Regions from separate parts of the Solibacillus sp. R5-41 genome, predicted to be linked through region 2. Evidence: riboswitches for the same ligand, from Rfam matches in the RefSeq annotation. Region 2 holds a riboswitch; each other region holds the start of a gene.

What was found. Region 2 has a riboswitch for lysine ahead of CSE16_RS01325 (amino acid permease). Riboswitches for the same ligand answer to the same signal wherever they lie in the genome.
Region 1: it holds a riboswitch for lysine, as region 2 does, so the genes downstream of both, CSE16_RS15620 (ACT domain-containing protein) here and CSE16_RS01325 (amino acid permease) in region 2, are expected to answer to the same signal.
Region 3: it holds a riboswitch for lysine, as region 2 does, so the genes downstream of both, CSE16_RS09315 (transporter substrate-binding domain-containing protein) here and CSE16_RS01325 (amino acid permease) in region 2, are expected to answer to the same signal.

Annotation. Positions count from the first base shown of each region.
Region 1 is NZ_CP024123.1:3,156,839-3,164,924, forward strand. Features, by position in the region: gene sdhB (succinate dehydrogenase iron-sulfur subunit) at 1-722, opposite strand, end outside; gene sdhA (succinate dehydrogenase flavoprotein subunit) at 737-2,482, opposite strand; gene CSE16_RS15610 (succinate dehydrogenase cytochrome b558 subunit) at 2,581-3,195, opposite strand; gene CSE16_RS15615 (YslB family protein) at 3,467-3,886, shown strand; gene CSE16_RS15620 (ACT domain-containing protein) at 3,960-4,454, opposite strand; lysine riboswitch at 4,578-4,755, opposite strand; gene uvrC (excinuclease ABC subunit UvrC) at 4,785-6,578, opposite strand; gene trxA (thioredoxin) at 7,134-7,448, opposite strand; gene CSE16_RS15635 (electron transfer flavoprotein subunit alpha/FixB family protein) at 7,606-8,086, opposite strand, start outside.
Region 2 is NZ_CP024123.1:262,328-270,413, forward strand. Features, by position in the region: gene CSE16_RS01300 (RNA polymerase sigma factor) at 1-402, shown strand, start outside; gene CSE16_RS01305 (DUF4179 domain-containing protein) at 380-1,900, shown strand; gene CSE16_RS01310 (nitric oxide synthase oxygenase) at 2,093-3,136, shown strand; gene CSE16_RS01315 (restriction endonuclease) at 3,186-3,737, opposite strand; gene CSE16_RS01320 (CynX/NimT family MFS transporter) at 3,819-5,018, opposite strand; lysine riboswitch at 5,180-5,360, shown strand; gene CSE16_RS01325 (amino acid permease) at 5,493-6,953, shown strand; gene CSE16_RS01330 (RNA 2'-phosphotransferase) at 7,483-8,086, shown strand, end outside.
Region 3 is NZ_CP024123.1:1,942,190-1,950,275, reverse strand. Features, by position in the region: gene CSE16_RS09350 (globin-coupled sensor protein) at 1-595, shown strand, start outside; gene CSE16_RS09345 (hypothetical protein) at 672-932, shown strand; gene CSE16_RS09340 (5-bromo-4-chloroindolyl phosphate hydrolysis family protein) at 1,050-1,697, shown strand; gene CSE16_RS09335 (toxic anion resistance protein) at 1,701-2,813, shown strand; gene CSE16_RS09330 (DUF6501 family protein) at 2,888-3,085, opposite strand; gene CSE16_RS09325 (amino acid ABC transporter ATP-binding protein) at 3,497-4,231, opposite strand; gene CSE16_RS09320 (amino acid ABC transporter permease) at 4,236-4,982, opposite strand; gene CSE16_RS09315 (transporter substrate-binding domain-containing protein) at 5,286-6,131, opposite strand; lysine riboswitch at 6,293-6,476, opposite strand; gene odhB (2-oxoglutarate dehydrogenase complex dihydrolipoyllysine-residue succinyltransferase) at 6,630-7,880, opposite strand; gene CSE16_RS09305 (2-oxoglutarate dehydrogenase E1 component) at 7,968-8,086, opposite strand, start outside.

The DNA.
Region 1 (8,086 bases), 1.4 Mb from region 2:
GCACGGTTAAGTGAAGCGATTGAAGTTGTTAAAGGAATCCCTTTTGGACAAGCCGCTACACAGTTTTGTGAGTTACCACAGTTTGCAAGACCACCGTCGCCCATAATTGCAGCTAAACGCTCATCTTTGTTCATTGCACCAGTTGGGTGAGTGTTGAATAAGCGTACTTGTGATAATGGGGCTGGTCCCATAAACGAAGCTGATTCAGACACGTTTGGACATGCTTCCATACATACACCACAAGTCATACATTTAGATAATTCATAAGCCCATTGACGTTTACGCTCAGGCATACGTGGACCTTCACCTAAATCGTAAGTACCGTCGATTGGAACCCATGCTTTTACTTTCTTAAGTGCATTGAACATACGGCTACGATCAACCTGTAAGTCACGTACTACTGGGAAAGTTTTCATTGGCTCTAAGCGAATTGGTTGAGTAAGTTTGTCAACTAATGCTGAACATGATTGTTGCGGACGGCCATTGATGACCATTGAACAAGCACCACAAACTTCCTCTAAACAACTCATATCCCAAGAAACTGGAGTCGTTTTTTGACCCTCTTTCGTTACAGGATATTTTTGAATATACATTAATGCAGAGATTACGTTCATACCAGGACGGTAAGGAACCTCAAATTTTTCAACGCGTGTACTGCCATTCTCCGTATCTTGACGAAGAATTTCAAACTGAACTGTTTTTCCAGTATTTACTGTTTCCATTTTTAGTTCCCCCCTTATGCCGAGTAGTCACGTTTACGTGGTGGAATTAACGAAACGTCGACTTCTCCGTAAGTAATAATTGGTTCACCAGTAGCTGGATCGAACTTCGCCATAGTCGTTTTTAAGAATTTCTCATCATCACGTTCTGGGAAATCTGGTTTGTAGTGAGCACCACGAGATTCATCACGTAATAATGCACCCTTTGTCATTACTTTAGCTAGGTATAACATATTTTTTAACTGACGCGTAAAGTGAGCACCTTGGTTCGACCATTTTTGTGTGTCGTTAATGTTGATTTTTTCCCAACGCTCTTGTAACTCAGTTAATTTTTCATATGTTTTTTCTAGACGGTCATTATGACGTACTACTGTCATATTGTCAGTCATCCATTCACCAAGCTCTTTGTGTAGTAAGTAAGCGTTTTCTGTGCCATCCATGTTAAGGATTGCTTCCCATTTCGCTTTTTCTTCCTCTTCACGAGCAGTGAAAATATCTTCTGGTAAGTCTTCAGCGTGCTTTTTAAGCGTTTTTGTGTATGCTACTGCGTTTGGACCAGCAACCATACCGCCATAAATAGCTGATAATAATGAGTTCGCTCCTAAGCGGTTCGCTCCATGTTGTGAGTAATCACATTCACCTGCAGCAAATAAGCCTGGAATTTCAGTCATTTGGTCATAGTCAACCCATAATCCACCCATTGAATAGTGAACTGCCGGGAAAATTTTCATTGGTAATTTACGTGGGTCATCCCCTACGAACTTTTCGTAGATTTCGATAATTCCACCTAATTTGATGTCTAATTCATGTGGATCTTTATGAGAAAGGTCTAGGTATACCATGTTTTCGCCGTTAATACCAAGTTTTTGGTTAACACATACGTCGAAGATTTCGCGTGTTGCGATATCACGTGGTACTAGGTTACCGTAAGCTGGGTATTTTTCTTCTAAGAAGTACCAAGGTTTACCATCTTTGTAAGTCCATACACGTCCACCTTCACCACGAGCAGATTCTGACATTAGACGGTTTTTGTCGTCCCCAGGAATCGCTGTTGGGTGAATTTGAATCATTTCACCATTTGAATAAGTAGCACCTTGTTGGTAAACAATTGATGCTGCAGAACCCGTATTAATTACTGAGTTCGTTGTTTTACCGAAGATAATACCAGGACCACCTGTCGCCATAATTACAGCGTCAGAACGGAATGATTTAATTTCTTCAGTTCTTAAATCTTGTGCTACGATACCGCGGCATACACCTTCGTCATCAAGCACTGCACCAAGGAATTCCCAGTGCTCATATTTAGTAACTAAACCAGCTACTTCGTGAGAACGAACTTGCTCGTCTAGTGCGTATAATAATTGTTGACCCGTTGTAGCACCCGAGAATGCTGTACGGTGCATTAATGTACCACCGAAGCGACGGAAGTCTAATAAACCTTCTGGCGTACGGTTGAACATTACACCCATACGGTCCATTAAGTGGATAATACCAGGGGCTGCATCACACATACCCTTAACTGGTGGTTGGTTCGCTAAGAAATCCCCACCGTAAACTGTATCGTCAAAGTGGATCCATGGAGAATCCCCTTCACCTTTTGTATTAACTGCTCCGTTAATTCCGCCTTGCGCACATACAGAGTGTGAACGTTTAACAGGAACTAACGAGAATAATTCAACTGCTGTACCAACTTCAGCTGCTTTAATCGTAGCCATTAAGCCAGCAAGACCGCCGCCAACGACGATGACTTTACTTTTCGCCATGATTATTTCTCACTCCTCATAATAATTGCTAATTACTCTTACTCACAATTCATTCATCATCAATTTCTTACTTTGTATCAGTGTTCTAGTAAGAAAAATTAAACGAACGCCAAGATTGCCGCAACACCCATAATACTTAAAATTACAAATACTAATAATGTAATATAAGTTGCGATTTGTTGTGACTTTTTAGATTGTGTAATACCCCAGCTAACTAGGAATGACCATAGGCCGTTCGCTAAGTGGAAAGTTGCAGATAAGATACCTACGATGTAGAATCCTAACATGAATGGATTCGCCACGATTTCAGCAATCATATCAAAGTTAACTTCTTCACCAAACGCTTTTTGAACACGAGTTTGGAAAATATGCCATGCAATGAAGATTACAAGGAAAATTCCCGTAAAGCGTTGTAATGCGAACATCCAGTTACGGAATGTGCCGAAGCGTTTCACGTTGTTTGTAGCAGTAAATGCAATATACACACCGTAGAATGCGTGGAACATAAGCGGAATATAGATAATAATCCATTCCATTGCTAACAATAATGAATGTGGAACTAATTCCATCATACCTGTAGCATTATTGTAATTTTCTTCACCGCCCACAGCAGTGAAGTTCAAAGATAAGTGGAACGCCAAGAACAATCCTACTGGAATTACACCTAATAACGAATGTAAGCGGCGCCATAAAAATTCACGATCTTTCGACAAAACTGTTACCCCCCTTAGTACTTGAAATCCGCATCAACAAAGTCACTAATTTGTAAATGTTGTTTATTGACTGCGCATCTCATCATGGTACAATATTATGACATGTCCATTGTACTCTTCACAGATACTAGCGTCAAGGTAACACCGCATATTTCATGCCGTTTTTAAAGACACTTTTACGCTGTTTAGAGTCGCTATTATTCTACTTATAGTTCACTTTTCTAGATTACGGTTTATATTATAAGAAAATTTATGAAAGAGGTTTTTTTCTATGGAAGGGCACAAAATGAAAACGATTCCAACTTTTGGTTACGAAATCGTTCGCGATCATTTACTTACGTCAATTTTAGGAAAACATGAGGCAGATGTCCTTTATTGGGGTGGTAAAGAAGTCGCTCGTCAATTCCCATTGTTTTCAATGGAAGAAGCATCTTCTTTTTTCATAGAAGCGGGTTGGGGACAACTCGCTATAGAGAAGGAATTGAAGGATGAGGCGCATTACATACTCACGACTGAAGACCCTGCATCATTAAACATCGAGCAGCGCTGTTTTCGATTAGAGGCTGGGTTTCTAGCAGAGCAAAAACAAAAAAATATTGGTCATTTAACGGAATGTTACGAGGAAAAAAACGTGAAGCACAATTGTGTTAAATTCATATTAAAATGGGATTTAAAAGAACCAATCCGCTAATTACTTTTCCTTCGAAGAAACTTCAAGCAATGAAATCTAGCTTGAAGTTTTTTCACTTCAATTCACCAGCGATTTAGATGGACATTTTCTGCTGAACGAACATAAACTCATCATGCAATACATTGGCGGCTTGCATCATCGCATCTTGCGGCACGATGACCGACACTTTCACTTCAGATGCACTTAGCATCTTAATGGGAATATGTTCCTTCCCTAACCGCGCAAACACCCGTGCTGCTACTCCTGGACTAAAATTCATGCCCGCTCCGATTATTGATATTTTCGCTAAACCTATTTCGAAATCAGCAAAACGAAAACCTAAAGATGCTTTACTCGCTTCTAATATTCGTAAACTTTCAGCAAATTTTTCCTTAGCAATCGTAAACGAAACGGTTGGTTTGACACCATCCATTACAGACTGCACGATCATGTCCACATTAATATTATTTTCCGCTAAAACACTAAATACTTCTGCAAGTGATGCAGTTTCATAAAAATCATAGCCAATCGTTAATCGAATTACATCCGCTTCATAAGCTACCCCGCACACCATTAAATTATTTTTCATTTTTAGTAACCCCTTTATATTAGCACTCAAAAATAAGATTCGGACCTATTAATCCACGAAAAAAAGCGACCTTCCATGTTCATGGAAAGTCGCCGTCAAGACAAATAATAAAGTTAATTGTTCTTTTTGGATAGCTCTCCAGAACATGCGCTCTGACAATTTTACATTTCTTAAATGCAAAACCAGCAATTTGTGCGAACAATACACAATTCACTTCGGCAGTCTCCCCTTTCGAATGCATTCAACGGAATTGTCCTTCCTCATGCATCGTACTTTTGAACACTGCGCCTCTATCGATTGAAATTATTAAATTAGTCTCACTCTAGCATACTACGACTCGTTTTTCAATGACTGCTCTTGAAAATAGTGATGAATTGTTTCAGCTAGCTTTTTGGGTATGCCCGCTTCAATAAGCTGTAAAACAGTGGCTTCACGTATTCTTTTCACCGACCCAAAATGCTTCATCAGCTGTTGTTTACGCTTCGGACCAATTCCTTCTATGCCGTCTAATATCGAAACTATGGTATTCGCTTGCCGTTGCTGTCTTAAAAACGTAATCGCAAAACGGTGTACCTCGTCTTGAATGCGCTGCAATAAATAAAATGCATCACTCGTTCTCATTAATGGAATTTGCTCCACTGGGTCACCGAACAATAATTGAGACGTATTATGCTTCTCATCCTTCGCTAATCCAGCAATCGGAATATAAAGACCTAACTCATCTTCTATTACTTCACGCGCAACTTCCATATGTCCCTTCCCACCATCAATAACGATTAAATCAGGCAACGGTAAATTTTCTCGTAATACACGTGTGTAACGACGTCGAATGACTTCTTGCATTGCGCCATAATCATCATGTTTCGCCGCTTCCCTCGTTTTATATTTACGGTACTCTTTTTTTAGCGGCTTTCCGTCCACAAAAACAACCATCGCTGAAACGGGGTCCGCACCGTGCATATGACTGTTATCAAATGCTTCAATGCGCATCGGAATAGGAATATTCATTGCTTCACCTAGCGCCTCACACGCACCAATCGTTCGTTCCTCTTGACGCTCAATTAGTTGGAATTTTTCATGGATCGCAATATCTGCATTTTTCGAAGCTAAGTCAACCAATTCCTTTTTTGAACCTTTTTTAGGGATAACAATTTTAACATTCAAAAGCTTTTCTAATAAAACGCCATCCACTTGTGTAGGAATGAAAATTTCCTTTGGAAGCATATGGTTCGGTTCATCATAAAAACGCCCAACAAATGTTAAAAATTCCTCTTCAGGTTCATTGTAAATCGGAAAAATGGATACATCTCGTTCGATTAACTTTCCTTGTCGAACAAAAAACACTTGCACACACATCCAGCCCTTTTCCACGGCATAACCGAATACATCGCGATTACTTAAATCACCCGTCACAATTTTTTGCTTTTGCATAATCTTTTCAATATGAGCAATTAAATCTCGATATTCCTTAGCTCTTTCAAATTCTAATTTTTCAGCAGCATCGAGCATTTTTTGTTCTAAATCTTGCTTTACTTCTTCATAGCCACCATTTAAAAACTTCGCAATTTCATCAATCATTTCACTATATACATTGTTGTCAATTTCTTTCACACATGGTGCTAAACATTGACCTAAATGATAGTAAAGGCACACTTGCTTTGGAATTTTCGCGCATTTTCTTAATGGATACAAGCGATCTAATAATTTTCTCGTCTCATTTGCTGCAAATGAATTCGGATAAGGACCGAAATATTTGGCCTTATCCTTTTTGATCTTGCGTGTCGTTAAAATGCGCGGATATTTTTCATTTGTAATTTTTATATACGGATAGGTTTTATCATCTGTTAGTTTAATATTATATTTCGGATCATGAAGCTTTATTAAATTTAGTTCTAAAATTAATGCTTCTAAGTCGCTTGAAGTCACGATATATTCGAGGTCCACAATTTCACTTACTAGACGGGCAGTCTTCCCATCATGGCTACTTGTAAAATACGAACGTACCCGATTTTTTAATGATTTTGCCTTACCAACATAAATTATCGTCCCTTGGTGATCTTTCATCAAATAACAACCTGGATCACTCGGCAAAATTTCTAATTTCGCCTTAATATTTGCATTCATTCCATCACCTTAAATTTCCGTCGTTTCCCCTTAGTTTACCCTATGTTCAAGTGATTTTAAAAGGCAAGAATCGAAGCTTTATTCGTTTCCACATATGAAAAACAAAAGATTCTATCTCTTTGATATAAGTTTTCTATTAGGGATCCTTATAAAGTGTGCGCTTATTTGGCTGGCTAAGCACATGAGTCACACAGCTTTGTTTCCACAAATCTGTACGACTCATCTCTGTGCTTTGTGTAAGGCCAGCCTTTTTAACGTTTATCCTACTGGAGCTTTCTGAATTTCTTGCGCCGCTACCGTGGGAGGCGGCGTCATCCTAAGTAGATTTTTATCCCAATAGGAAAAAATCCATCGTATTTGCATGAAAATCCACTTGTTTCTAGATCCACCTCGAAACAAGTTAGTTGGAGCATTGCCCGCAGTAAGGGTCCTTACCGAAATGGAAATTAACTCCTCCTTTTTTGGTGAACTTATTAAGATGGATTCTTTTGTTCAATTTTTACAGACTAAAAAAAGTCGTATACCCGCTAGTGGCATACGACTTTTTGAAATGGATTATTTGTTGTCGTTAATGAAATCGATTAACGCTTCTTTTGGCATGAAGCCAGCAGTTTTTGCTTTTAACTCGCCATCAACGAATAATAATAATGATGGAATAGACATGATTTGATATTCAGCTGCTGTTCCTTGGTTATTATCAACATCCACCTTCACGATTTTCACATCGTTACCAATTTCTGCGTCAAGCTCTTCAAGAACTGGAGCGATCATTTTACATGGACCACACCATGCAGCCCAAAAGTCTACTAAAACGACACCATTTGAAATTTCTTGCCCAAAAGTTTGATCTGTACCGTGTACAATTGCCATAATTAAATAGCCTCCTTATCTAACATATATTTGTAGTATAGCATGATTTCCCAATTAGAAAAAAATAATATGCTCGGGGAGGTATATTTTCTTCAAAAATCCCTTGAACATGGAAAAATAACAGCTTCCTCATCGAAAGGTGAGGAAGCTGTCATTATTATGCTCCTACTTTTAACGCTTTAAACTCTTCAATAAGCATTGGAATAACTTCGAATAAATCGCCAACAATTCCATAGTCTGCAATTTTAAAAATATTTGCTTCTGGATCCTTATTAATTGCTACGATTACTTTCGAGTTCGACATTCCTGCAACATGCTGGATTGCACCCGAAATACCCGCTGCGATATAAAGGTCTGGTGTTACGACTTTACCCGTTTGACCAATTTGTAATGAGTAATCACAGTAGTCCGCGTCACATGCACCACGTGATGCACCAACTGCACCACCTAGTAATTTAGCAAGATCATACAATGGACCAAAGCCATCTTCAGACTTCACACCACGACCACCTGCTACAACTACTTTTGCCTCAGATAAATCGACCCCTTCAGTTGATTTACGAACAACTTCTTTAATAATTGTACGTAAATTTGTAATGTCTACCGATAAAGCCGATACATCACCTGCGCGACCTGCT
Region 2 (8,086 bases):
ATATATGAGCAGCTAGCGCACTATAAAGCAACGGGCTCATTTAAAAGCTGGATGTACCGTGTAGCTATTAATCATTGTTTGGATGAACTACGGAAAAAGCAGTATCAATATAAAAATGAGCCGATTGAGGATGAGCAACTTGTGGAAAAAAATCATCCTGAAGTAGTGTATTTGAAAAGAGAAAGGGAGCGGCAATTAGAACGGTTGCTAAGTCAATTACCCGAGCAGGAACGAATGATTTTATTATTACGCTATAACAATGAATGCAGCTATGAGGAAATTAGTGAGCTGATGCATATATCAGTATCGGATGTTCGCAATAAATTACATCGTTCAAAGAAAAAGATGCGTCAGCAAGTAAAAGAAGGAGGCGATTTTTATGAACTGTCCGAGCGTGGATAAGCTATCGCAATATGTGGATCACTTACTAAATCAAGAGGAACAGCAAGCTATTGCGGAACATCTGAAACAATGTACGAGCTGTCAGCAAATTGTTACGTTATTTGAAGGAGAAGAGCAATTTCTAAAAGAAACGCTTCAAGCACCAACGTTACCAGATGATTTTGAAGCGCAAATTTTAGCGCAAGTAAAGCCATATAAGAAAAAACGAACTATTTGGATGATTAGCTCAGGTGTCGCTGCGGCAGCGGTTTTGTCAGTGGGGATTTTAACAGTAGTCAGTCCAAGCTTTGCGGAATTAATTGCCAGTTTCTTTTCAACTGAGCAGGTGGATTCAGGCTATCATGAGGCAGAAACGCTTGGTTTTGTTGAGCAAGTGAATTATGAAGTAACGGACAACGGGTTAACAGTTCGGGTCGATGAGGTGATGGCAGATACAACACGACTCGCATTCACGTACCAAATTATCGATAAAAATGGCAAGGTAAAGAATCCCTATATTGAGAATTGGCATGAAAAAAATAACATGAAGTTTATGAATAATGCGAATGAGGAATTGCCACAAGAAGATTATGGTTCATGGCACTACAAAGAAGGCGATATCGGCTTTTTTGAATTGAGAACACCGAATGTTACAGAGGACGTTATATTAAAATGGCAAATACGAGACATCAATGGCAAAGAAGGAAATTGGGATATGGAGATTCCGATTCCTATCGAAAAAGCACTGGCCTCTATGACAATATTGAATTTACAAAACGCGACGTATGCACAGCAAAATGTAAGCGTCACATTTGAAAAAGCGCGATTTTCACCATCCGCAATGGAAATAAGCTATACGACTGCATTTACAGAGCCGTTAAAGGAATCAAAACTGTCAGCAAAGGCTTTTACACAACCTGATGTAGATGTCGCGTATATGATTAAAGATGAGAAAGGTGAGCTGCTTGCAACGAATTTCACTTATGGTAGTTATTTTGGTGACGGTAAGGGGGCAATTTCTGCAATTGGTACTACTTCAGAAAACCAACAACAATTTAGTCATAAGGAAATGTTTGTCCCTATAAAAACAGAAAAGCCATCCCTTGTTGTTGCAGGTTTTTTAAATCACGAAACAGTTGAGGAAGCTGTAAAATTCCATCCTTCTGATTTGAAGAATAAGGAGAAAGACAAACCAGCCCTTATATTTAATGGCGAGCCGATAACGGTAAAGTTCATGCAAAAAGTGACGAATACAGGTTTGCGAATGGATTGGCCATTTATACAGCGAGAGCACTATGCGGAAATTATGATTGATTATGATCGTGAAAAAATAAAAGAGGAACTGGATAGCTGGGTTTTAGAGGATTCCAAGGGTGAGTTGTATACCGTTTATAATAGTGGAGGCCGTTTGCTCGTTTACGGGGTGGATTCTTTAGATGAGGAATTTACGCTCCACCTTACGAAAGTTGTGAAATTTAATCCATTGGAAAAACCTTGGCGCATTCCGCTTTATGAATAAAAAGGCATTTAGTAAAACCACATAAAAAAAGACATAGTTTTTATCGAAGGTGAGCTATGTCTTGCTCGTATATATTAACCCGAATTTGAACACTTTAAGTCATGTATGTAAAATACATCTTTACTATGGAAAGGCTTTCATTGAGTTTGTTACAAAAACGCTTCAAAATGAAAGGGGTAGGGGGAATACAACATGAACGAACAAGAACTAAATTCATTTTTAGCTTTATATAAAAAAGAAACGAAACAAACAGATGCATGGCTAGAACGTCGCCTTAATCAAGCGGAAGACCCACAATTTAACTTTACAACAGAGGAATTAACATTTGGTGCGCGTGTTGCTTGGCGCAATAGTAATAAATGCATTGGTCGATTATTTTGGAATAGCTTAACTGTGTTGGACCAGCGTCATTTATTGGATGAGGAAGAGGTTTTTGGAGCGCTACTAGAGCATATTGCCTTTGCTACAAACAACGGAAAAATCCGGCCAGTCATTTCGATTTTTGCACAAAACCGTGTACATATTTGGAATCATCAGCTCATTCGCTATGCAGGCTATGAAACCGCAGATGGTGTAATTGGTGATTCAGATTCATTGGCCTTTACAAAAATATGTGAGGCATTAGGTTGGCGCGGGGCATGTACAAATTTTGATGTGCTGCCACTTGTCATTCAAATAGATGATCACCAACCAACGTTTTTTGAAATTCCGAAAGACTATATAGTCGAAGTACAAATCGAGCATCCACACTATGATTTCTCAAGCTTACAAATGAAATGGTATGCCGTTCCGATTATTTCGAGCATGCGCTTTAATATTGGTGGAATGGACTTTCAAGCAGCGCCGTTTAATGGCTGGTATATGGGAACAGAAATTGGCGCGCGTAATTTAGCTGATGAAGCACGCTATCATTTCTTGCCAAAGGTGGCACAGCAAATGGGGCTAGAAACAACTTCGAATGCATCACTTTGGCAAGATCGAGCACTTGTAGAATTAAATGTCGCGGTGTTACATTCCTATAAGAAATCGGGTGTGAGCATTGTGGATCATCATACCGCAGCACAACAGTTTCAATTGTTTCAACAGCAGGAACAAAAAGAACAGCGCGAAGTAACGGGGAACTGGGTGTGGCTCATTCCACCACTTTCTCCTGCGACAACATCTATTTACCATCAACCGATTCACAATAAAACGAATAAACCAAATTATTTCTACCAGCAGCTTCCTTATAAATAAACAAAAAGTCCCCCTCATCCATGTAAAAGGGATAAGGGGGATACTTTCGTTATTTATTCAAAATGATATCAATTAATTCGTCACGATCAATTAAATAAACATCATTAATGTCGGCCAGTTTTTTTGCCTGTTTTGTAAAATGGCTATTCGTCACAACCCAAGCTTCAGTCGCATTATACATTTTTACAGCACCGATAATTTCCTGCACTGCTTTCACACCAACAGTACTAGAATAGCGCTTTGCCTGTACAGCAATTACCTCTTTGCCATCTTTTAATAGAAGGTCAGCACCGTAATCTCCGCTTGTTGCTGTATAGCTCACTTTAAAGCCTCGGCGTTTAAATAACTCGCCTAAAAAGCGTTCGAAATCCTCTCCGCTCATTACATCGACTTCACGAATACCGGATTTGCGTAGCTTTGCTGTTTTTCGAGATTTCCACCAAATTTTAAAAGCTATTAATAATACAAAGTAAAGAAGAATCCCAATGCCGACACCTTGTAATGTTTTATTAAAATACCAGCCAGCTGCACCCGCCAGGACGATCATGAACAATGTGAAATTAGGCATTCTTTTCTTTCTTTGTCGGTTTCGTTTACGCAACTTCTATGTACTCCTTTAAATTTCAATGTTGTGATGTTTCTTGTAATTAGAGTATACCATAAATGAGTACATACGTTTGCATTAGACGAATTGTTTTTTCGCGCTTATAAAGGAAGCAGTAAATAATAATACGGAAGCGATTAAAAATAATAGAACCGGGATTGTCCAGCTATTCGTTGCATCGTGGACATAGCCAAATAATACAGGACCAATTGCTGCAACTAAATAACCGACAGACTGTGCAAAGCCCGATAAGTCAGCTGCTTCAAAAGCAGTTTCTGTTCGTAATGTGAAAAACATAAGGACAAGACTAAATGACGCTCCTCCTGCAAAACCTAAAAACATCATCCATAAAACGGCCAAGCTTGTCCATTCCATTAACACACCAGTAAACCCGATTATGTAACAAATGGAAAAAAAGAGCACAATCGGACGTTGTGATGAAAGCTTTCCGGCAATAATTGGAACGACAAATGTTAGTGGAATTTGTGCAAGCTGCATGATGGAGCCCATCCAACCAGCAGCTTGTGCATCCATCCCCTGGCTAATAAAGATGTCTGGTAGCCAAGCGCTTGAACAATAAAAAATGAGTGATTGTAAGCCCATCGTTGCTGCAATTGCCCATGCAAGAGGGGATTTCCACATTTTCTTTTTCGGTTTGTTCGAGCTGGCAAAGTTCATTTCTACTTTTCGATCCTTTAATATTGGAAGCCAAAAGAGTAAGGTTAATATTCCTAAAATAAGTGAAAGACCAAGTGCTAGTTGCCATCCAGAAATCGATGCAATTGGATAGCTAAGTCCTGCTGCAAGTCCGGCAGAAATATTCATAGATACAGAATAAATACCTGTTAATAATCCAATATGAAGAGGGAATTTCAGCTTGAAATAACTAGGGATGAGCACGTTTCCAAAAGCGATAGCGACCCCGATTAGTATCGTCCCAAAAATGAGAAGCGAAGTCGAGCCAACAGAACGAAGCGCAACACCCATACATAAAATGATAACCGAATAAAATAGTGTCCATTCCATTCCGAATTTCCTAGCGATACGTGCTGCAAACGGCGATACTGCCGCAAAAGCAAGCAAAGGAATCGTTGTTAAAAATCCAGCAAGGACGTTTGAAATCCCTAGTCCATCTCGTATGAACGAAATGATGGGTCCAACAACCGTTAAAGGCGTTCGAAGTGTTGTCGCAAATAAAATAATGGCCAGTGTAAATAGCCAAATAGATTTATTTGATGATAAATTTTTGTCTGTGTATGTAACTAATTTAGAATTCATTTTTTCACGTCCTTTATTTAAATCAATATTATTATAACAGATGAGATCAGTTGCGCGAATTATCTGAAGAGATAATAAAATTCGAATTGGTTGCTATCAAAAATTTGGTATGCTAGAATTTGAACCGTTATAAAAATTAAATATTACATTACCTCATGTCAAAATGAGGTAGAGGTCGCAAGCATTAAGAGTAGTTTAGTGGAGATTGAGAAAATCTGTGAAGCTAATATGAAAGGAATGATTGCCGAAGTGTCATTTTGATTCTCAAAAAATGATGCTGGGGCTGTCTCCGAAAGGAACAGAACTGTCACATGTTAAAGCATGTGTTGAGCTATCTTTCAAGTTTGTCTGGTGTTAAATAAAGCCGTCACAAAAACTTGTGGCGGCTTTTTATCTTCATTTAACAGAAGAATTCAATCTGTATGGATGATTAGATTTGACCCTATTCAAATGAAATAAAAAGGAGAATTTTTCATGAGTGAAATAAAAACAGATCAACTGGGTAATAAAAATAAATTAAAAAGAAGCCTGAAAAGTCGCCACATAACGATGATTTCTTTAGGTGGTACGATTGGAACAGGGCTCTTTCTAGCTTCTGGTGGTGCAATTGCTCAAGCTGGTCCTGGTGGTGCATTACTTGCCTACGCATTAATCGGCGTGATGGTGTACTTTTTAATGACGAGCTTAGGGGAAATGGCCGCATATATGCCAACATCTGGTTCGTTCAGTACGTATGCAACGAAATTTGTCGATCCGGCGCTAGGTTTCGCATTAGGTTGGAACTACTGGTACAACTGGGCAATTACAATCGCGGCAGAAATCGCAGCCGTATCATTAATTATGAAATACTGGTTTCCAAATAGTTCATCGCTTACATGGACGATATTATTTATTATCGTTGTTCTATCGTTTAACTTACTTTCGGTTAAAGCTTACGGTGAAAGTGAATATTGGTTTGCGATGATTAAAGTAGTAACAGTTATTGTGTTCATTATTGTCAGTTTCCTGATGATTTTCGGGATTTTAGGTGGCAATGATCCGGTAGGCTTTACAAACTTCTTTGTTGGAGATGCACCATTTAACGGTGGATTCCTAGCTATTTTTGGTATTTTCTTAGCTGCAGGTTTCTCATTCCAAGGGACAGAGATGCTCGGTGTAACGGCTGGTGAAACAGATGATCCAGCAAAAAATATTCCAAAGGCAGTACGTTCAGTATTTTGGCGTATCTTACTATTTTATATTTTTGCCATTGGTGCAATTGGATTATTAATTCCTTATACAGATTCACGTTTACTGTCAGAAGACATTGCGACAAGTCCGTTTACATTAGTATTTGAAAATTTAGGCTTTGCATTTGCCGCTTCCGTGATGAATGCAATCATTTTAACAGCGATGCTATCTGCAGGGAACTCTGGTTTATATGCAGCAAGCCGTATGCTATTCCAATTAGCAGTGGATGGAAAAGCACCAAAGTTTTTTGCAAAGGTGAATACGCGCGGAATTCCGGTGTATGCTTTATTGGCGACAATGGCTGTAGGTTGCGTATCATTTTTAGCTTCATTCTTCGGTGATGGTGTCGTTTATATTTGGTTATTAAACGCATCGGGGCTATCCGGATTCATTGCTTGGTTAGGGATTGCAATCAGTCACTACCGCTTCCGTCGTGCATATGTGGCGCAAGGGCATTCACTTAGTGATTTACCATATGTATCGAAGTTTTTCCCGTTTGGTCCATTATTCGCATTTGCGCTCTGTATGATTGTTATTTTAGGGCAAAACTATATGGCATTCACAGGTGACACAATTGATTGGTACGGCGTTTTAGTGTCATACATTGGTTTACCATTATTCGCAGCACTGTGGATCGGCTATAAGTGGAAGCATAAAACAAAAATCGTGCCATTAAAGGATTGCGATTTAACAAATAAATATTAAAAAAAAGCAAAACCTCAAGCTGGGGTTTTGCTTTTTTTGTGATTTTAGGTTATTTCAAAAACTAAAATATGGATAGTAAAATTCGACTGATAACTGAGTTAATGAACGATTGATCTCGTATTGAACAACTGATGTATTTATTGTGTGAAAGTTGGTATACATCGCACGATTTCGTTGAAGCTGCATTAACTGTTAGCACACTTATCGTTGGAGCTAATTGTAAAATTTAACAAAAGAAATAGATATAAAATTTAGATATACTATGAGTTGCAAAATATGGGAGCCTCGAATCCAGTAGAAACAGCAAGTAGAAACAAAGGTTAATACTATCGTGTCCAGTGACAACATCTTCGAGAAAAAACAAGGTGTTTGGCCATTTGTAATGTCAGTTCATAAAAATCCACATAAAAAAAATTCATATTGCGCCAAAAGATAAATAGGGATGGTATTATAAGAATATAATGAAAGAAATGAAAATAGCGTTGACAAAAGCTATTTACGATAAATGAAAGTTAAGGAAGTGATGAAGGTGACTGTTTCAATAGGGTTTTATAAAAAAATTTACAACTGGATAATGAGTGAAGCAAAAAACGAAGTCATTTACCGACCGTTTATTTTGGATGGAAATCCTTATAAATCACGTTTATTTTTAGTTGGTTCAAATGCCATTCCTTTTTTTAAGGTGGAGCAAGGCAGTGAAAAAGGGTTTGCTGATGCGTTACTAAACAGGGATTTAATGGAAGATTTATATAATAGTGAAGTACAACATGCACCACGCGAATTTAAAGGATCTTTGCACTTTGCGAAATGGCTGCAAAAGGAATTAAATGAAACGGCTGTATATACATCTCTGAATACGTACCAAGTTGAAAGTGCCGATGAGTTAAAGGAAGTAAAAAAGGAAAATCCAGAAGCTTTTGCACGCGGGCAAGTTATTTTTGACGAGGTATTAAATGAGTTTCAACCAGAAATAATTGTGCTCCAAGGAACAGCTGCGTTGAATCAATTTAAAGCGATGTATGCTGAACAATTAGTAATTTATAATTCTACAATAACAAAAGTGCAGCATTTAGAGGCAGAAGGCGCCTTTGCAGAAATGCTCGATCATAACGGTAAAAAGGTACATATTTTCG
Region 3 (8,086 bases), 1.7 Mb from region 2:
TGATATTATCGAAAGTATTAATACAGATGTGACAATAACGGCTGCCGCATCAGAGGAACAAGCGGCATCTATTGATGAAATTTCTGTACGAATGGTTCAAATTTCAAACTTACAAGAAGATATACGTGCATTTGGGAATGATACATCACGAGATATTCATAAACTAGGCTTGGAAATTACACGCTTTAGAAATGAAATCACAGCGAATAATAATGTTCAACTTTCAAGTATTTCTTTACTTCAGCTATCAAAAGCGGATCATATCTTATGGAAATGGCGTGTGTACAATATGTTCCTTGGTTTAGAAAAGTTATCACCAAATGACGTATCCTCTCACTTCGATTGCCGTCTAGGGAAATGGTATACATCCGATAAGACGATTGCTCGATTTAGCAAGCATGATTCTTATAAACAATTGGACCGTTATCATATGCAAGTGCATAGTTCTGCAAAATCGGCCGTTGAGCAATTTAACGCTGGGAATACAATGAATGCAGAAACACACTTACTTGAAATTGAGGCAGCATCACGAAAAGTAATTAGCTATATAAATGACTTAATCGAGGTTATTAATAAAGAACGCATTATGCAATAATCGTGGGAAGCAAAACAATTAAACGTTTTGCTTTTCTTTTTAAGTAGGTCGCTTATACAAAAAAAGGAGACGAACGATGAAGGTACACGCAATCATTTGCATCTACACACCAATCCAGGTCCCCTACCACTATGTTCATACAAAGGCTTTAGAGCTGTCGTTAAAAGGCACAATTAACGTAAATAGCGAACAGTGGCTCATTCAAGTAGAAGGCAAAAGAGCGGCAATCAATGAATTCGTTAAAATTATGTTAGACAGCGCGGAATTTTCGGAAATTAAAATTGCAGTCAATCAAACATTGAAGCATTTTAAATCACTAACCATTAATATCGTATAAAATTCAATTCATTTTACTTTCTACTAACTCGAAAAAAATGTAGTATAAGGGTAGGCAAAATGAAACTTATTTGACGCACAAACGTAGAAATAGTATCGAGTAAAGGAGGTACGAATAATGCTTGGTCCTATCAATTATTTAACACGCCATTTCATTAATGTACTAGCAGGTTCTACAGCATTCATCGTATCGGTAGTAAACATTTCAGGAATTGCTATGATTTTGTCACTACCGCTTGCAATGGGTGCCTATTATTTATCCAATAAAATCACATTCGCCGTGCAAAATGCGAATCAGCGCAAGAAAATTGGTCTATCCAAATCGGAATATCAATTAATCGACGCGCAGCTTAAACAAGCGAAGGCTCATACACAATCTTTAACACAACAAATTGTTCGTGTAAGATCCATTCGTTCTTTTAAACAAATTAATGAAATGTCGAAACTATCAAAACGTATTATCAATATTGTTCAGACAAATCCACAAAAATTTTATGCCGTAGAGGATTTCTTCTATGCCCATCTTCCGTCTGCTGTTCAATTATCTGATAAATATACATTGTTAACGAAAGAACAAGTGACTGGTAATGAGATTCATTTAGCGCTAGAAGATACACGAAAAACGTTAAAAGATCTCCACGTTACAATGGAAGAAGATTTAAAAAATGCGTTAGCTTCGGATATTGAAAATTTAAAAATAGAGCTTGATTTCGCAAAAATGTCCAATGAAAAACGCAAAGAACGATTAAAAGTCGGCGGTGAGTAAATCATGGGAACAGAAATAAACCCTTTCGATGCTTTCACATCTAGTGGAAGTGTCGATATTCAAGCATCACGAGAACAATTTGCGGTGAATGTTGCCAACAATGCAACAACACCGCTTTTTACGTCGCTTAGTACAATTTCCAAACAACGGGCTGTACATTTAGCAGCAGATTTACCAATCCATCAATATGAACAAATTCTAGTATTCGGTTTACCGGCACAAGAAGCACTAAAAAAATTCACCTCACAAATGCTTAATTATATCCAGCGAAAAGATGTTTCGAGAGTTGGTGAAGTGCTGTCTGATTTGATGCAACATCTAGAAGAAATCGATCCTGATGCATTAGTGGAAGAGGAAAAAGGATTTTTTGCCCGCATTTTTAATCGTCCTAAACAGTCGATTCAAGAAATTATGACCCATTACAACAAGCTAAGTAAACGGATTGATCGACTCAGCATCCAATTATCACATACGCAAAATGGGTTATTGGCGGACTATCAGTTTTTAAATGAGTTATATGCTGTCAATGAAGAATATTTCCAAGAAGTTAATGTTTTTATTGCTTCACTAGAAATAAAAAAACAGCATCTTCAAGAAGTTATTTTGCCTACGATTCAGCAAGCTTTGTTGGAAAATACGGATCCCTTTAAACAAAATGAATTGAACGACCTGCAAATGCAAATTGAGTGGCTTGATCGACGGATGTATGATTTAGAAATATCACGTGAGGTAGCAATCCAATACGCACCGCAAATTCGATTAATTCAACAAACGAACCAGCTACTAATTGAGAAAATTCAAAGTTCGATTATGAATACTATCCCGCTTTGGCAATCACAAATTGCGATGCTCCTTAGCATGAATAACCAAAGACGTGCCATGCAGTCTCAACAGCGCTTAATGGATGCATCAGAGGAGCTTTTACGTAAAAACGGGAAAATGCTCGAGTCAACATCTAAGAGTAGCAAACGACTTGCTGTGAATCATGAGGATATAGATCGTTTCAAGCAAACACAATTAAGATTGCTACAAGATATAGAAGATACGTTGCGCGTGCAAGTGACGAGCAATGAAAAGCGTCATGAAATCGAACATATTATTATTGAGCAAAAATAAAAAACAGCTCGTCTTCGTGAAGTGAAAATACTTCAAGAAGATGAGCTGTTTTTCTAATTTCATTAAGTAGGCTATTAAGCGAAATACTCTTTGTAGTAGCCACCAATTTGGCCTGTATTGTCGATAACAAAAATGAACTCTTCCGTTTCATTTTTCACTTCGTATTCTTTTCCAACTGTTAAAACATTTGAAACTAAATACTTAGCTGCGTTTGTGTGCACACATTTCACGGTACGAATCGTTGGCGCATCTTTCCATTTTAAATGTAACATTTGTTTACCTCACTTTTAAATAACTTGTATAATATCTATTTTATACGATTTTCCCCTAAGATGATAGTACCTATACAAAGGAACCCAAATTTTCTCCAGTATGAACGGACTTTATACCTTTCAAGGTATACCTACCCGTGAAAGCTAACAATCTTCGGGTGTTGAGACCACCCTACTGAATAAAGCTACACATTATGCAAATGCTCGTTTGAATGTCCCTTATGAACATGTTACACTATTATTAAGAGGTGGCCTTCATGACATTTGGTAGTGTTCCAATGTGGTTTTTTGCAATCGCTATTGCTTTTGCTATTATATTTTTTATCGTTTCTGAGTGGAACTCTAGAAAATAAGCTTGCAACATTTTGCAAGCTCTTTTTTTATGTCTAGAAGGAACAAGCGTGCTGAATATTATTTTAATGTGCGTTTTAAAAACTCTTTCGTTCGGTCATTTTTAGGGTTTACTAATACCTCACTTGGGTGGCCCTCTTCTACGATCACCCCTTTGTCCATAAAAACAATGCGGTCTGAAACTTCTTTCGCAAATTCCATTTCATGCGTCACAATAAGCATTGTATTTCCTTGGCTTGCTAGCATACGCATGACTTTTAATACTTCTCCCACCATTTCTGGGTCTAATGCCGACGTCGGCTCATCAAAGAGCATGACATCTGGATCCATCGCAAGTGCACGAGCAATCGCAACACGCTGCTTTTGCCCCCCTGATAATTGACGTGGCTTTGCGTTTTTATACGCACTCATCCCGACTAGCTCTAGGTATTTCAACGCATTTGCTTCTGCTTGTTCTTTTGAGCGCTTTAATACCTTTTGTTGGCCGACAACACAGTTACCAAGCACATTTAAATTATTAAATAAGTTGAATGATTGGAATACCATTCCAAGATGGGTGCGGTATTTTTCAATGTTATGATTTTCCGCTAATATCGTTTTATTATTATAAATAATTTCACCAGCTGTTGGCATTTCAAGTAAGTTAATACAACGGAGTAGCGTTGATTTACCCGATCCTGAAGAACCGATTAGCGTGACAACTTCTCCTTTGTTCACTTGGAAATTGACATCTTTTAAAACTTCATGATCACCGAATTTTTTATTTAAATGTTGAATCTCAATCACTGCTGTCATTGTATTATTCACCTTCCTTTTCTAATTTGTTTCCCGTAATTAACTCCACTTTAAAGGATTCTGGCCCGTCCATTTTCTTTTCAAATTGTAATAAGAAGCGCGTCACTGTGAAGGTCATTATAAAGTACAGTACAGACGCAATGAAGAAGGCTTCAATATATTTATAATTACTTCCTGCTACAGAGTTGGCTGTAAAGAATAGCTCCACTACTGAAATAACGCTCAGCACGGATGAATCTTTAATATTCATAACAAGTTGGTTCCCTGTTGCTGGTAAAATATTGCGTGCGACTTGAGGTAATACAACATGGATCATTGTTTGTAAATGATTCATACCAATGGCTTGCGCTGCTTCAAATTGACCTTTATCAACTGATACAATCCCACCACGCACGTATTCCGACATATACGCACCAGTATTTAAACTAATTACAATGCTTGCTGCTAAAAAACGATCGATATCAATTCCTAAATAGAATAAACCATAAAAGACAACCATTGCCTGTACCATCATTGGTGTTCCTCGGAATATTTCAACATAGGCTGTTAAAATGAAATTAACGAGTTTTAGTAAATACGTTTTTGCTGATTTTTTACGTTGTGGAATCGTATGCATAATTCCAATGAAAAAACCAATAAGGACACCGAAAATTGTCCCGATAACTGCTAGGATGAGCGCTGTATATGCACCACGTAAAAATACTTCCCAGTTAGTTATGAACAACGTCCAAACTGAATCTAAAAATGCCATTTTGCTCTCCTCCAATATCTTTGATGTCATTACTCATACATATATATCCTCCGGCGGATGTCACAGATTTTGAAGGGATTTAAAATTAGGATGTTAGCCTAACATCGTCGCATCCATGCGACAACGGCTAACTGACCTGCATCGTGCAGGCCTAAGCACAATTCAAAATCTGGACGCAATTACGCCAATGTGTAATTGATGTAAATGTATTACACGGAAAGCAGCTTTCTAATAAAAAATATTACTAATCGAAAAAGGTTGCCTTCCGTTTGCCGGCAAGACAACCTTTCTATTCGCAACCTCTTATTGTGCTGCTGGTTGATTTGCAATGGCGTCTTCCATTAATTTTTGACGCTCTTCTTCTGGAATTTCAGCTAAAACTTTGTTGATTTGTTCCGCTAAATTTGAACCCTTTTTTAATCCTACTGCAACGGCAGTTGTTGAAGGATCCGCTTCGAAGTTTGGTTCTGGTACGATGTATTTAATGTTTTTCATTGCTAGTTCAGCAGAAATCCCTTCTGGACGCTCTGAAACGTATGCATCAATCGCACCTGAAGTTAATTGAACACGCATTGCACCGAAGTCTGTAGCTGCTACTTCTTTCTTCACACCGTCCATTTGGTCGATAACATCATAATGTGTTGTTGCTTGTTGCCCTGTCACTTTTGCACCTGCAAAGTCATTAATTGATTTTGCACTTGCATAAGGTCCATCTGCTTTCACAACGATAACATAATCACTTGTATAGTAGTTTTCAGTAAAATCAATTGATTCTTTTCGTTTATCTGTTGGTGACATTCCCGCAATAACTAAATCGATCGCACCTGATTGTAATGATGGGACTAAGCCATCCCAGTCAGTTTTTACAATTTGTAATTCCATATTCAAACCTTCAGCAATACGTTTTGCGAATTCAACATCGTATCCTGCTGCAAATTCCTTTGAACCTGAAATGGCTACCGCGCCAAATGAATCATTGCTTTGTGACCAGTTAAATGGTGCATAGCCTGCTTCCATTCCAACTTTTAACACCTTTTTTGATGTAGATCCCTCTGATTCAGTAGTTCCTTCTTCCTTGTCTGATCCACACGCTGCTAATACAAGCATCATCGCCATTAATGTTAAAACTAATACTAAATTCTTTTTCATATTCATTCTCTCCTATTTACTTATTTTTGAGCTATTTTACTAACAGGAAAACCTACTTCAATCAAAGAAGATTAAGATAATGTTTTTAACCATAAAAAAACGACCTAAAAGAAGATTTTAGGTCGCTAAATAAAAAATAGCTCAAATCCCCTACAATCCCATATTGAGATAGCTCAACTCGATTACCGCGAGGATAACCGAGACAGTCCTGCAATTATTCACTGCAGACCCAGCATAAAAAGATAGAGCTCTTCTTAAACTTCGGCGGTAGATCCTTCTTTTTCATCTCGATGCATGCTCTAAGCTCCATGAAAAACTAATAAATACCGCGCCTCTACCCCACAAGAATGTGAGGTTATTATTAAATTATTTAATGAATGAATAAATAATACTATAAATCTATATTTTCTGTCAACATGCATTTTTCAGATATTTGCACGGACAAAAAAACGAGCACATACCTCATATAGAGGTGCGCTCGCTTTTTTTAATAAATAATTAAGAATTTAATAATAAATCTTCTGGATTTTCGATCATTTCCTTAACTGTTTTTAAGAAACCAACAGAATCTTTCCCATCGATAATACGGTGGTCATAAGATAATGCCACGTACATCATTGGACGGATTTGAACTTCACCGTTAATCGCTACTGGACGGTTTACGATTGAGTGCATGCCTAAAATACCAGCTTGTGTACCGTTCATGATTGGTGTAGACATTAATGAACCGAATACACCACCGTTAGTGATTGTAAACGAACCACCAGCCATGTCGTTTAAGCCTAATTTTTTGTCGCGTGCTTTACCAGCTAATTCAGCAATATTTCTTTCGATCTCTGCGAAGTTCTTGCTGTTTGCATCACGTACTACAGGTACGACTAAACCTTCTTCTGTAGATACGGCAACACCGATATCAAAGAAGTTGTTTAAGTGAATTTCGTCACCGCTAATTTGTGCGTTAACGTAAGGATATTTTTTAAGTGCTGCAACAACAGCTTTCGTAAAGAACGACATGAAACCTAATTTGATGTCATTATTTTTTACGAATTGCTCTTGTTTACGTTTACGTAATGCCATGATGTTTGTCATGTCGATTTCGTTAAATGTTGTTAACATTGCAGTTGATTGTTTAACTTCTAATAAACGTTTTGCAATTGTTTGACGACGACGAGACATTTTCTCAACCGTTACACGATCAGAATCGCCTGCTGGAGTGAATACCATTGGGCCATTTGCTGCTACTGCTGCAACTGCCGCTTGAGCTACTGGTGCTGTACCATGAGCTGCAACGTCTTGTACGCGAACACGGCCTTGTGGATCTACTGGAGAAATTGCCGCTAAGTCAATTCCTTTTTCACGAGCTAATTTACGTGCTGCTGGAGATGCAATCACACGATCAGTAGACTCTTCCACGATTGGAGCCGGAGCTGCTGGTGCTGCAACTGGAGCAGCTGGAGCCGCTTGTGCTGGTGCCGCTTCTTGAACTGGTGCTACAGGTGCAGGTGCTGCGCCTTCACCAGCTTCAACTACTGCGATTACTTGACCTACAAGAACTGTATCGCCTTCTGGAGCTAAAATTTGAGTTAATACACCCGCTTCTTCAGAAATGATTTCAGCGTTTACTTTATCTGTTTCTAATTCTACGATGAATTCGCCTTTTTCTACGCGATCTCCAACTTTTTTCACCCACTGAGCAATTGTACCTTCAGTAATTGATTCTGCTAATTCAGGGACTTTAATTTCAGCCACTTTAATATCCTCCTTTAATTACACTATACAAATTTGTATAGGTAGGCTACTTGCTATACAAGCAGCCTTTTTAAATTCATGATTCGATTATTTTTCTAATGCTTCTGTAATTAATTTAGTTTGAGCAGCTTTATGAGAATCGCCGTCTCCTTCAGAAGTCGAGCTCATTGCAGGACGTCCTACATAGCTAACTTTTTTACCATCAG